3 regions of the Paramicrobacterium fandaimingii genome follow, and region 1 is predicted to be linked to each of the others. Evidence: predicted binding sites of a transcription regulator. Region 1 holds the regulator's gene; each other region holds the start of a gene.

Region 1 (3,278 bases):
AGCTCAGGCCCTTCATCAAGATGGGTCCGACTCGAACGCAGACGGTGACCAGCTCGATCGCGAGGAGCGGCGTGCGCTTCGCCGCGTCGCGGGGCTCTCGACCGAGCTCGACGACGTCACCGAGGTCGAGTACCGCCAGCTGAGGCTGGAAAACGTCGTGCTGATCGGCGTATATCCCCAGGGATCCGCCGACGACGCCGAAAACTCTCTTCGCGAGCTCTCGGCTCTGTCAGAGACAGCGGGTGCCGTTGTGCTCGATGGTCTGCTGCAACGACGTCCGCACCCGGATCCGAGCACCTACCTCGGGCGTGGAAAAGCCGAAGAGCTGCGCGACATCGTGCGCTCGCTGAACGCCGACACGGTGATCGCCGACACAGAGCTTGCTCCAAGCCAGCGACGAGCGCTCGAAGACGTCGTCAAGGTGAAGGTGATCGACCGGACGGCAGTCATCCTCGACATCTTCAGCCAGCACGCGCAGAGCCGTGAAGGCAAAGCACAGGTGGAGCTCGCGCAATTGGAGTACCTGCTTCCTCGACTGCGAGGCTGGGGCGAGTCGATGAGCCGTCAGGCTGGTGGTCAGGTCGGAGGTGCCGGTGCGGGAATGGGCTCGCGTGGACCGGGCGAGACGAAGATCGAGCTTGACCGGCGCCGCATCCACACACGCATGGCGAGACTCCGCAAGCAAATCAAGGGCTTCGGGCCAGCACGTGAAGCAAAGCGTGCAAACAGATCACGATTCGCCGTGCCGTCTGTCGCCATTGTCGGGTACACGAACGCCGGAAAGTCGAGCCTTCTCAACAGGGTGACTCAGGCGGGCGTGCTGGTGGAGAACGCGCTCTTTGCCACGTTGGACTCCACGACGAGGCGCACACGTACCGACGACGGTCGAGAATTTACCTTCTCCGACACTGTCGGCTTTGTTCGAAATCTGCCGCACCAGCTCGTCGAGGCTTTCCGCTCGACTCTCGAAGAGGTGTCGTACGCGGACGTGATCGTGCACGTCGTCGATGCAGCGCACCCCGACCCCGCATCTCAGATCACCACGGTCCACGACGTGATCGGGGACGTCGGCGCGCGCGATATCCCCGAGATCATCGTCTTCAACAAAACAGATCTGATCAATGACGACCAGCGACTTCTGCTCAGGGGCCTCGCGCCGAACGCCGTATTCGCCTCTGCCCGAACCGGCGCTGGGGTAGACGAGCTGCTCGAGACGATCGAGCGGATGCTTCCCCACCCTCCCGTCGAAGTGGCTCTGCTCGTTCCCTACGACCGTGGGGACGTCATTTCGATGCTTCACCGTCGCGGTGAAGTGACGAAAATTGACTATCGGGAAGACGGCACGTACCTCGAGGCGGCGGTTTCCGACGAAATCGCCGCGCAAGTCACGGAATTCGCCGAAGCGCGCTAATCCTCAGACCGAGCGCAGAACGGCGACGACCTTGCCGAGAATGTCCGCGTGGTCGCCGAGAATGGGCTCATAGGCACTGTTGCGGGGGAGCAGCCACGTGTGGCCGTCTCGCTGGCGGAAGACTTTGACTGTTGCCTCCTCGTCGAGCATTGCCGCGACAATGTCGCCATTCTCTGCGGTGGCCTGCTGGCGCACGACAACCCAATCTCCGTCGCAGATAGCGGCGTCGATCATCGACTCGCCCTTGACATGGAGCATGAACAGTTCGCCTTTGCCGACGAGTTGGCGGGGGAGGGGAAAAACCTCCTCGACCTGCTGTTCAGCAGTGATGGGGACGCCAGCGGCGATATTTCCGACGAGGGGAACCATGGTGGCGTCTCCGACGGGTCTTGACGTCTCACCGATGTCGGCGGTCTGAGGAAGGTCGATGAGCACCTCAAGGGCGCGCGGGCGGTTCGGGTCCCGACGCAGGTAACCACTCAGCTCAAGCTGGTTCAGTTGGTGGGTGACACTCGAGAGAGAGGCAAGGCCAACCGCATCGCCGATCTCGCGCATGCTCGGCGGATAGCCATTCTGCGAAACAGTCCGCTGGATGAACTCGAGAATCGCCCTCTGCTTATCGCTCAGATTCTTGCGGCGACGGGTGCGTGTCTTCTTCGTCGGATCCTGTGCCATCGCTCTGCTCCTGTCTCCTCACGAGCCCCGATGTCGGTGGCTCGTGGTGATGTGTTCCCTGTGTTCGAAACTGTATCCGCTTCGGCGGGTCGAGGCAAACATCTATTCGAGTGTGTCGCGGAATTTCTTCGGCGACAACCGAAAAAGATGGTTGACAGTTCGAACAGTCGAAGATAGGTTCGGAACACAGGTTCGTTTCGGCCCTCACCGGCCTGAGGGCCGAAACGAACTCGTCAACGAAGGAGCAGAACGATGACATCCCCGCAGACCAATGCAGCACCCCGGCTTCGTCTCACCGCCCGCGGCCGCGCCGTTCTTACGGGAATCGCTGCTATTCCCTTTGTGTTCGGCATCGCCTTTGGCGCTGTACACGCGAATTCCGCCGTGGCATCCGACTCGTCATCGTCGGCGACCTTCGAATACGTGACCGTCTCCGCCGGTGAATCGCTGTGGATGCTGGCAGAGCGCATCGCGCCTGATCACGACCCCCGCGACGTGGTTGCGGAGATCGTCGACCTCAATCGACTTGAGACGTCATCGGTGGCCGCGGGTGAGCGAATCGCGATCCCGTCACGGTACGAGGAAGCTGTTCGGTAAGCCCATACGATGGAGGGGTGACCACATTCGATGATCTTCCTCTTCGCGACGGCCTTCGCGGCCGCTCTCCGTACGGTGCCCCGCAGGCTCCGGTTCCGATTTCGCTGAACGTCAATGAGAACACACATGGCATTCCAGAGGTTGTGGCGCACGATATCGTTGGGGCTGTTGCAGCGTCGATCATCGGGCTGAATCGCTATCCGGACCGCGAGTTCACCGAACTGCGGCAGGACTTCGCGGCGTATCTGGGGCACGGTATGCGGGCAGAGAATATCTGGGCCGCAAACGGCTCGAACGAGGTGCTGCAGCAGATTCTTCTGGCGTTCGGCGGCCCGGGGCGGACTTTTCTTGGGTTCACTCCCACGTATTCGATGTACCCATTGCTTGCCATGGGGACAAACACACGATGGATCGGTCGCGAGAGGGAAAAGGATTTCGAGCTCTCACCCGAGTACATCGCTCGCGTGATCGCGGAGGACGCGCCCGACGTCGTCGTGCTGTGCTCACCGAACAACCCGACGGGCACGCCTCTGACCCTCGACACCATTCGCGCCGCATACGAGGCAGCACCGGGGATCGTCATCGTCGACGAGGC
Region 2 (3,278 bases), 890 kb from region 1:
ATCACTTCGCCAATCGCGACGACCTGCTCGATGCCGTTGTCGCCGAGGTGTACCGCATTGCGACAGAGCAGCTTCAACCTCGAATGGAAGCGCAACCCACCACGATGCAGGCAATTCGAATGTTCATCGTCGGAAGTGCGGAGTTCTATCGCGATTTTCCTGCCCAGATGGCCGCGTTGCACGAGATCGTCAGCCATCCTCGCGGTGATGACGGTTCGAGGCGACACACCGAGCAGCAGCGTGCGAATGAGCAGGAGCTCTCTGCCCTCGGCGTGCTTCTCGAAAGAGGTAAATCGGCGGGCGAATTTCGCGACTTCTCCACCCGGATCATGGCTCGCACAATTCGAAGCGCTCTCGATGGTCTGCTGATGCAACTCCGTGCGACGCCAACCTACGATGCGAGAGCGGATGCTGACGAGCTCGCTGACATCTTTGAACGCGCACTCACGCGTGACCGATAGCCGCCCGTGACGCGTCGAGCGCACGACCAGCCATCGAGCGGCTACTCGGGCTTTCGCCGAAACCGCCGCTTCAGAATGGTGGGGTGTCGGGAAGCTCCATTCGCTCGTCGTTGTTCGCCGCGTTTGCCTGAGCGAATTGCACGTTGGAGGTGCGGGGCACCCGGTAGGTCTTCCCGAGGGGTGAGACCCATTCGATGTGATTGTCGTCGGTGACGGTAACGTCCCATTGGGTGTGGTGTCGGATCATGTGGTGTTGTTCGCATGCTGCTTGGAGATTGCTGAGGCTGGTTTCGCCGCCGCGCTGCCATTCTTTCCGGTGGTCGAGGTCACAGGTGGTGGCTGATCTGTCGCAGCCGATGCCGATGCAGGTTTCATCTCGTAACTGCACGGCCCGTTTCAGATCTGCCGGGACAGCGTAGCTGTGCCGGCCGATGGAGAGCACAGCCCCGGTCTCGGGGTGTGTCAGCAGCCGGGTGAAACTCGGTGCCTGCGCCGCCAACTCGCGTGCCATGTCGGGGGCGATGGGCCCGTATCCGTCCAAATGCGCGGGCTCGTCGGAGTGTCCAAGGAGAGTCATGACGGGGACGGTGACATACACGGTGGGTCGGATGCTGCCGAGCCGGTCAGCGCCGACACCGGATGCGCCGACACCGGGCTTGTCACCGGGTTCGGTGGTGAACCCGATCATGAGTGCATCGATGATGGCGTCGGTCTCGATCTGCGCCACCGTGCGGTCATCCCCGGCAGCCTTCAACGCCCGCGCTGTCAGACGGGCAGCATTGCGTAAGCTCTGCACCACCTCGATCGGAGCACTCACACTGAGTACCCCCATGCCGTCCTGGGTGCCGTAACACTCCACACGACGCTTCGTGACCGCCTCGGTGCGCCGTTCACTGATCGAGTCGGGAAACAACCCCTCCCGGATCTTCACTACAGCGCGGGAGAACTGCGTCGGTGACTGCTGGATGGCTTTCGGCAACGCTTTCGCCTCAAACGCCGCGACCTCGTCCGCGCTCAATCCGACAGACTGGCGAATCATCGCATCAGCATGCTGCCGAGTGACCTCGCCGGCATCTAACGCGTCGAGTGTTGCCGAGAGCGTCTCGCAGAGCGTCTCAGCATCGTTGATCAGTCCGGCAGCCTGACTCTTCGTGATACCGAGAGCGGCACCGACCTCCTGAGCGAGGGAGGAACGCACCCACCCCTGCGACTCACCCGTCAGATCGGCACGCGTGAGCCCGTGAGCGTTCGGAATGAACACCCCCGGGTGCTCAAGGGCATCCTGCAGCATCGCATACATGCCACGCAACCGGGACGCCTCCGCCGCCGCAATCAACTGCGAATCATCAACAACACCGTCCAAACGAAAACGCAAAGCATCAACGACAGCATCGTCGCCAACGTCGCCTTCTCGAGACTTCGGGGAGTCCGCTGGCGGCGTCGCTGGCGGTGTCGGTGGCGGCTGATGGGATCTCTCATGGTCCTCCGACGGCACCCACTCGTCGGGTTCATCCGGAGGTTCTCTGTAATCATCCATGCACCAATTTTGCCACCATGCACAGACATCAATTCGAATAACCTGCCATCTGTGGATAACTCATTATCGAACATCTTTTCCCCGCTGCCTGTGGAGAATGTGTCGAGGGTGACATGATCCCCGCGCGGCGCTGGATCCCCGGTCGATGAGCAATGCCCCCCGCGGCGCTACCAGGTGCCGACGTACGTGGACGCGGGAATCTCCGAGGGGATGCCGCGCTGACGCACGAATGGCAGACCACGACGCACAGCCAGCTCTACACGTGTACGCACAGACTCGCTCGCCAGCTCGTACCCGGCGAAGTCGGTGTTCGACGCGTAGACGCCGATCGGCAGGGTGAGTGCCTGAAAGAAGCCGAACAGCGGGCGAAACTGGTGCTCAAGAATCAGAGCGTGCTTCTCTCCCCCGCCCGTGGCAGCGAGCAGCACCGGTATGTCAATCAGCTCGTACTGCCCGACGAAGTCGAAGAGGTGCTTGAACAGACCGGTGAACGATCCACGGTAAACCGGGCTGCCCACGATCAGAAGGTCTGCCGTCTCAATTGACCGCAGCGCCGCTTCTGCCTTCGGCGACACCTGGTCCCTCGTGAGCGCACCGGCAAAGCCCGATCCGATCTCGATGAGCTCAATGACCTCAACCTCAACCGTCTCGCGCATCGCAACCTCATCGACGATTGCGCGGATCAGGGCCGTTGTCTTCGAGGGCTCGTGAAGGCTCCCCGAGACGGCGACCACCTTCAGAGGCGTTACATCTAGTTCAGGCATACACAGACGCTACGCTCGCGAGCGCCGCGGCGAAATCCCGCGTCGACATAAGTCGTAACGGATGCCGGGCGGCATCAGCCTGTCACCCGATCAGTCGCGAACGACAGCCTTCTCACCGGCGCGAATCGCCGTGGTCAGCCGGTTCTCAGCGGGCGGAAGCGGGCACACGTAGTGATCGGCGAACGCGCACGGCGGAAGGTAGGCGCGGTTGAAGTCGATCGTCACGCCGCCTTTCGCATCAGGCGCGGTGATCGGCAGAAAGCGAAAGCGATAGCTCTCGTCACCGCTCGTGCCGTCGCTGATCACGGCACGCAGGCCGCGCGGGTCCGTCGTCACGGTCAGCGTTGCGTGCTCGCCACCGGGCAGCGTCACGTCGACCCGGCCCGCGAGCGCGTCGGTTGACACGTGTCCGTCAATGGCCTCGACGCTCTGCGTTGCCCCGTCGCCGGCGTCGGTGAACTGCCCGGCGAGCACCCACGATTCGTCGGGTTCGAAGGCAGAGAGATCGCGGATGCT
Region 3 (3,278 bases), 1.8 Mb from region 1:
CTCTGCGCTCCCTCCTGCGCATGGAGCGACGCCGTTCCTGACCTATCGCCATGCCTGTAGCCGGTGTCCTAGCGCTCGACTGGAACCACCTCTCAGCACGTCGCGTCGACGCTCCTGCGTCGCCCCTGGACGACCCACTCGACACGCCCGCAGCACAGGTCATGTGACGTGTCCCGGCTTCCCGGACGGTCGGGGTTGGGTGGCTGTGATGTCGCTGCGTTCTCGTCGAGGGGGTCAGCAGACTCGATCAGGGTCGACTGGGATGAGACGCGAAGGCGGTCAGGTCAGGGCGGCCGAAGCCGGCCGGCGGGGTAGCGTCGGTCACGTCGAGGTCTTTCGGACGGATGGCGTAGGAACCTCCGTCGTCGGGAGACCTCGACGTCTATCTGCGGACCGACGCTCCCGGCCGACCTACACCCTCATCTGGGAAGAGCCGGGAAACCGGCAGGCCCTCCGCGCGGCGTTGCCTTCGTTCGCGCTTCTCGTGCTGACGGAGCCACGCTGAAATTTCGCTTCGCCGCCGAGGCGGCCGCGCGTAGTGATACGTGTCACGCGAACGACGAACGTCGATGTGCCGAGCGGCTGTGCTGGACTCGACACGGTCATCGACATCGTCGTCCCGGACTGCACTGGGGAGTGGCGGAGTATCGGCGCCCTCCCGTGGGTCGAGGTAGCCCGACACCGTAGCGTCGGCGAACACATCTGCCGCGATCTGGGGCAAAGAGCGCGTTTCGCCGGCCGACTGAAGCCCTCGCGCCGTTTCCATTGTGGCGTTGTAGATGGCCGTCGCGACGTCGGCTGTGTGAACGAGTTCGATCGACGCCATGCCGTCGTGCAGCGGCTGAAAGCTGACGCACCGACCCTCTTCTGCCCTCTTACGGCGAACCACAATCGACTCGGGATGCATTTTCTCGCGCGTGACGCGCGCGGTCCGGGAGAACTGCGCAGGTGTTTGCGTGTGCGCCAGAGGCACAACTGCTGCTTCGAAACCCGCTGCCGCGTCGCGCGGCAGCGACCACGACTGGTCGATGATTCGACGCACGTGCTGATGCGAGATGTCGCCGGAAGCAAGCGCCGCCCGCGTTTGCGGAAGGTCGCGCTGCAACGTCGTCGCCTCTTCGATCTGAGTGCGCATTGTCGACTCGGGAATGCGCAGCATGACCGCTGCCTCGGCGACGAAAGCGCGGAAGCCGAGCTCGTCGACTCGAGCAGGCGACGTCGCGTGCGAGTCGAGAACGACGAAATCGGCCGCCGACTCTGCGAGCTTTCGCGCACCGTGCAACACTGCCGTACGGCGCTCCTGTGCCCGCGCGATCTCGCGATCAATGCGCGCGACTTCGTCGAGTGCAAGACTCGCCAGGCTCATGCGGTCAGCCCCCGCTGAGCGTCCTCTCGCGTGAAAAAGAGGAGTGTCGTCGGGCTGCTGGCCCTCCGGTGCGGCATCCTCGTTTCCCATGCCCCAACTATACCAAGTATCGAAACTTTGTTCTAGTCTTTTGTGAAGATATTTCTCGTTTTTTGGTCGTAAACAACCTGCCGCCGCTTTCGAAAGATTGGCAGTTCACCGGCTGATAACTTCCCACTCTTACGAAGCTTTATACGAGCAGCTTCCGTAGACCCAACCGATTCTTCGTGCGTTGAATGGCCAGAAATCCTCATGGCGAAAGGCACAGCTTGACCCTCACGAAGCGTCAGGGTTCATGATGGTCTTCATGACCAACGACATTGACAACGCAGGCACCGGTTCTGCTCCGTTCTACAGTGCCTTCGAGATGAGCCCCGTTCCGCCGCCCGGGCCAAACGCGACTCCTCCCGAGGTATACCGCGGCATCTACGGCATGCCAATGTTCGTGACGATTCCGACCGCCGACCTGGCGGCATCCGTCGATTTCTGGACCCAGGGACTCGGGTTCATCGACCTGTTCTCCGTACCTGGCCAGCTCTCGCACATGCGCCGCTGGGCATTCCAAGACGCCCTCCTCGTCGCTGGCGATCCAGCTGCCCAAACACAGGCGATGACCGTGAGCTTCTCGTGCGTGCTGAGCGAGATCGATGGCATCGCACAGGCATGCGAGAAGCTCTCGCCCGGCTGCACGACCGGCCCACGCGCCATGCCGTGGCCCACGATCGACCTGGAGGTGCGCACACCAGAGAACACGCGCGTGATCTTCTCGGCAGCACGCGGGGTCGACCCGTCAAGCGACGAGGCCGACACTCTCAGGAACGAGGGATACCTGGTTCCCGACGCGACAGATAAGGAGTGAGACTGGATGCCGTGAGCTCACACTTCCGCGACCACGCCGCCGCCACCCGCGAAGGAGGCGGTGCCCACGGTGAGGCCGTCTCGCCTGACGGACTCACCGTCGGCGCCGTCGCACACCGAACGGGCGTGACAGTGCGCACATTGCACCACTGGGACGGCATCGGTCTGGTGGCACCGAGCACGCGCAGCGGTGCGGGATACCGGCTCTACTCCCCCAGTGACATCGCTCGCGTGCACCGCGTGTTGATCTACCGTGCACTGGGACTCCCGCTTGAGCGCATCCGCGATGTGCTCGACTCAGACGCCGAGCTGACGGCGAGCGCGCTGCGGGCTCAGCATAAGAAGCTCGAGGAGCGCATCGGCGAGCTGCACGGCATGCGCACAGCGCTCGAGCGCATGATCACTGCGGTCGACTCGGGGATCACCCTCTCGGCAGACGAGCAGATGCGCATCTTCGGAGACACGTGGAACCCTGAGTGGGCGACGCAGGCGCGCCAGAAATGGGGCGACACCGCTCAATGGGCGCAGTATGCCGAGCGAGCCGCCTCGCGCAGCACGCACGACTGGGAAGAGATCGCCGATGACGTTCGCGACCTTGAGGCCACGCTGGCTCGCGCTCTCGAACGCGGAGTTCGGCCGGGAAGCATCGAGGCAAACGAACTCGCCGAAGCCCACAGAAAATCGATGAGCCGCTACTTCGACTGCACGGTCTCCATGCACGTCTGCATCGGGCGCCGTTACGCGGACGACCCCGATTTTCGCGCACACTTCGACACCGTGGCGCCGGGTTTGGCTCTGTGGCTACGCGACGTCATCGACGCCAATGCCCGCGCAAACGGCATCGACCCGGATGAGGCCATCTGGGAGTAAGCCGAATGGGCGTACGTCGGCTGCCAAGACCGTCCACATCGCGATACGCTGACCTTTCGCACCAGGGAAGGAAGCGCCGTGGCAGACACCGTCACCGACGCATCGGACGCAGGAATCGTCGTGGATGCCATCGCACGATCGTTCG

What was found. Region 1 encodes LexA, which represses DNA repair genes until DNA is damaged. Its sites were predicted from a motif close to TCGAACANNTGTTCGA; they were not measured.
Region 2: the regulator LexA is predicted to act here: its motif matches at 2,065-2,080, upstream of HCR84_RS05475 (HNH endonuclease signature motif containing protein).
Region 3: the regulator LexA is predicted to act here: its motif matches at 1,476-1,491, upstream of HCR84_RS01065 (DUF222 domain-containing protein).

What each region holds. Positions count from the first base shown of each region.
Region 1 is NZ_CP061170.1:2,028,595-2,031,872, reverse strand. It holds gene hflX (GTPase HflX) at 1-1,411, shown strand, start outside; gene lexA (transcriptional repressor LexA) at 1,415-2,086, opposite strand; gene HCR84_RS09825 (hypothetical protein) at 2,339-2,683, shown strand; gene HCR84_RS09820 (histidinol-phosphate transaminase) at 2,701-3,278, shown strand, end outside.
Region 2 is NZ_CP061170.1:1,133,847-1,137,124, reverse strand. It holds gene HCR84_RS05480 (TetR/AcrR family transcriptional regulator) at 1-461, shown strand, start outside; gene HCR84_RS05475 (HNH endonuclease signature motif containing protein) at 532-1,998, opposite strand; gene msuE (FMN reductase) at 2,166-2,762, opposite strand; gene HCR84_RS05465 (DUF1684 domain-containing protein) at 2,853-3,278, opposite strand, start outside.
Region 3 is NZ_CP061170.1:206,763-210,040, reverse strand. It holds gene HCR84_RS01070 (GlxA family transcriptional regulator) at 1-41, shown strand, start outside; gene HCR84_RS01065 (DUF222 domain-containing protein) at 383-1,456, opposite strand; gene HCR84_RS01060 (VOC family protein) at 1,713-2,264, shown strand; gene HCR84_RS01055 (MerR family transcriptional regulator) at 2,276-3,133, shown strand; gene HCR84_RS01050 (ABC transporter ATP-binding protein) at 3,212-3,278, shown strand, end outside.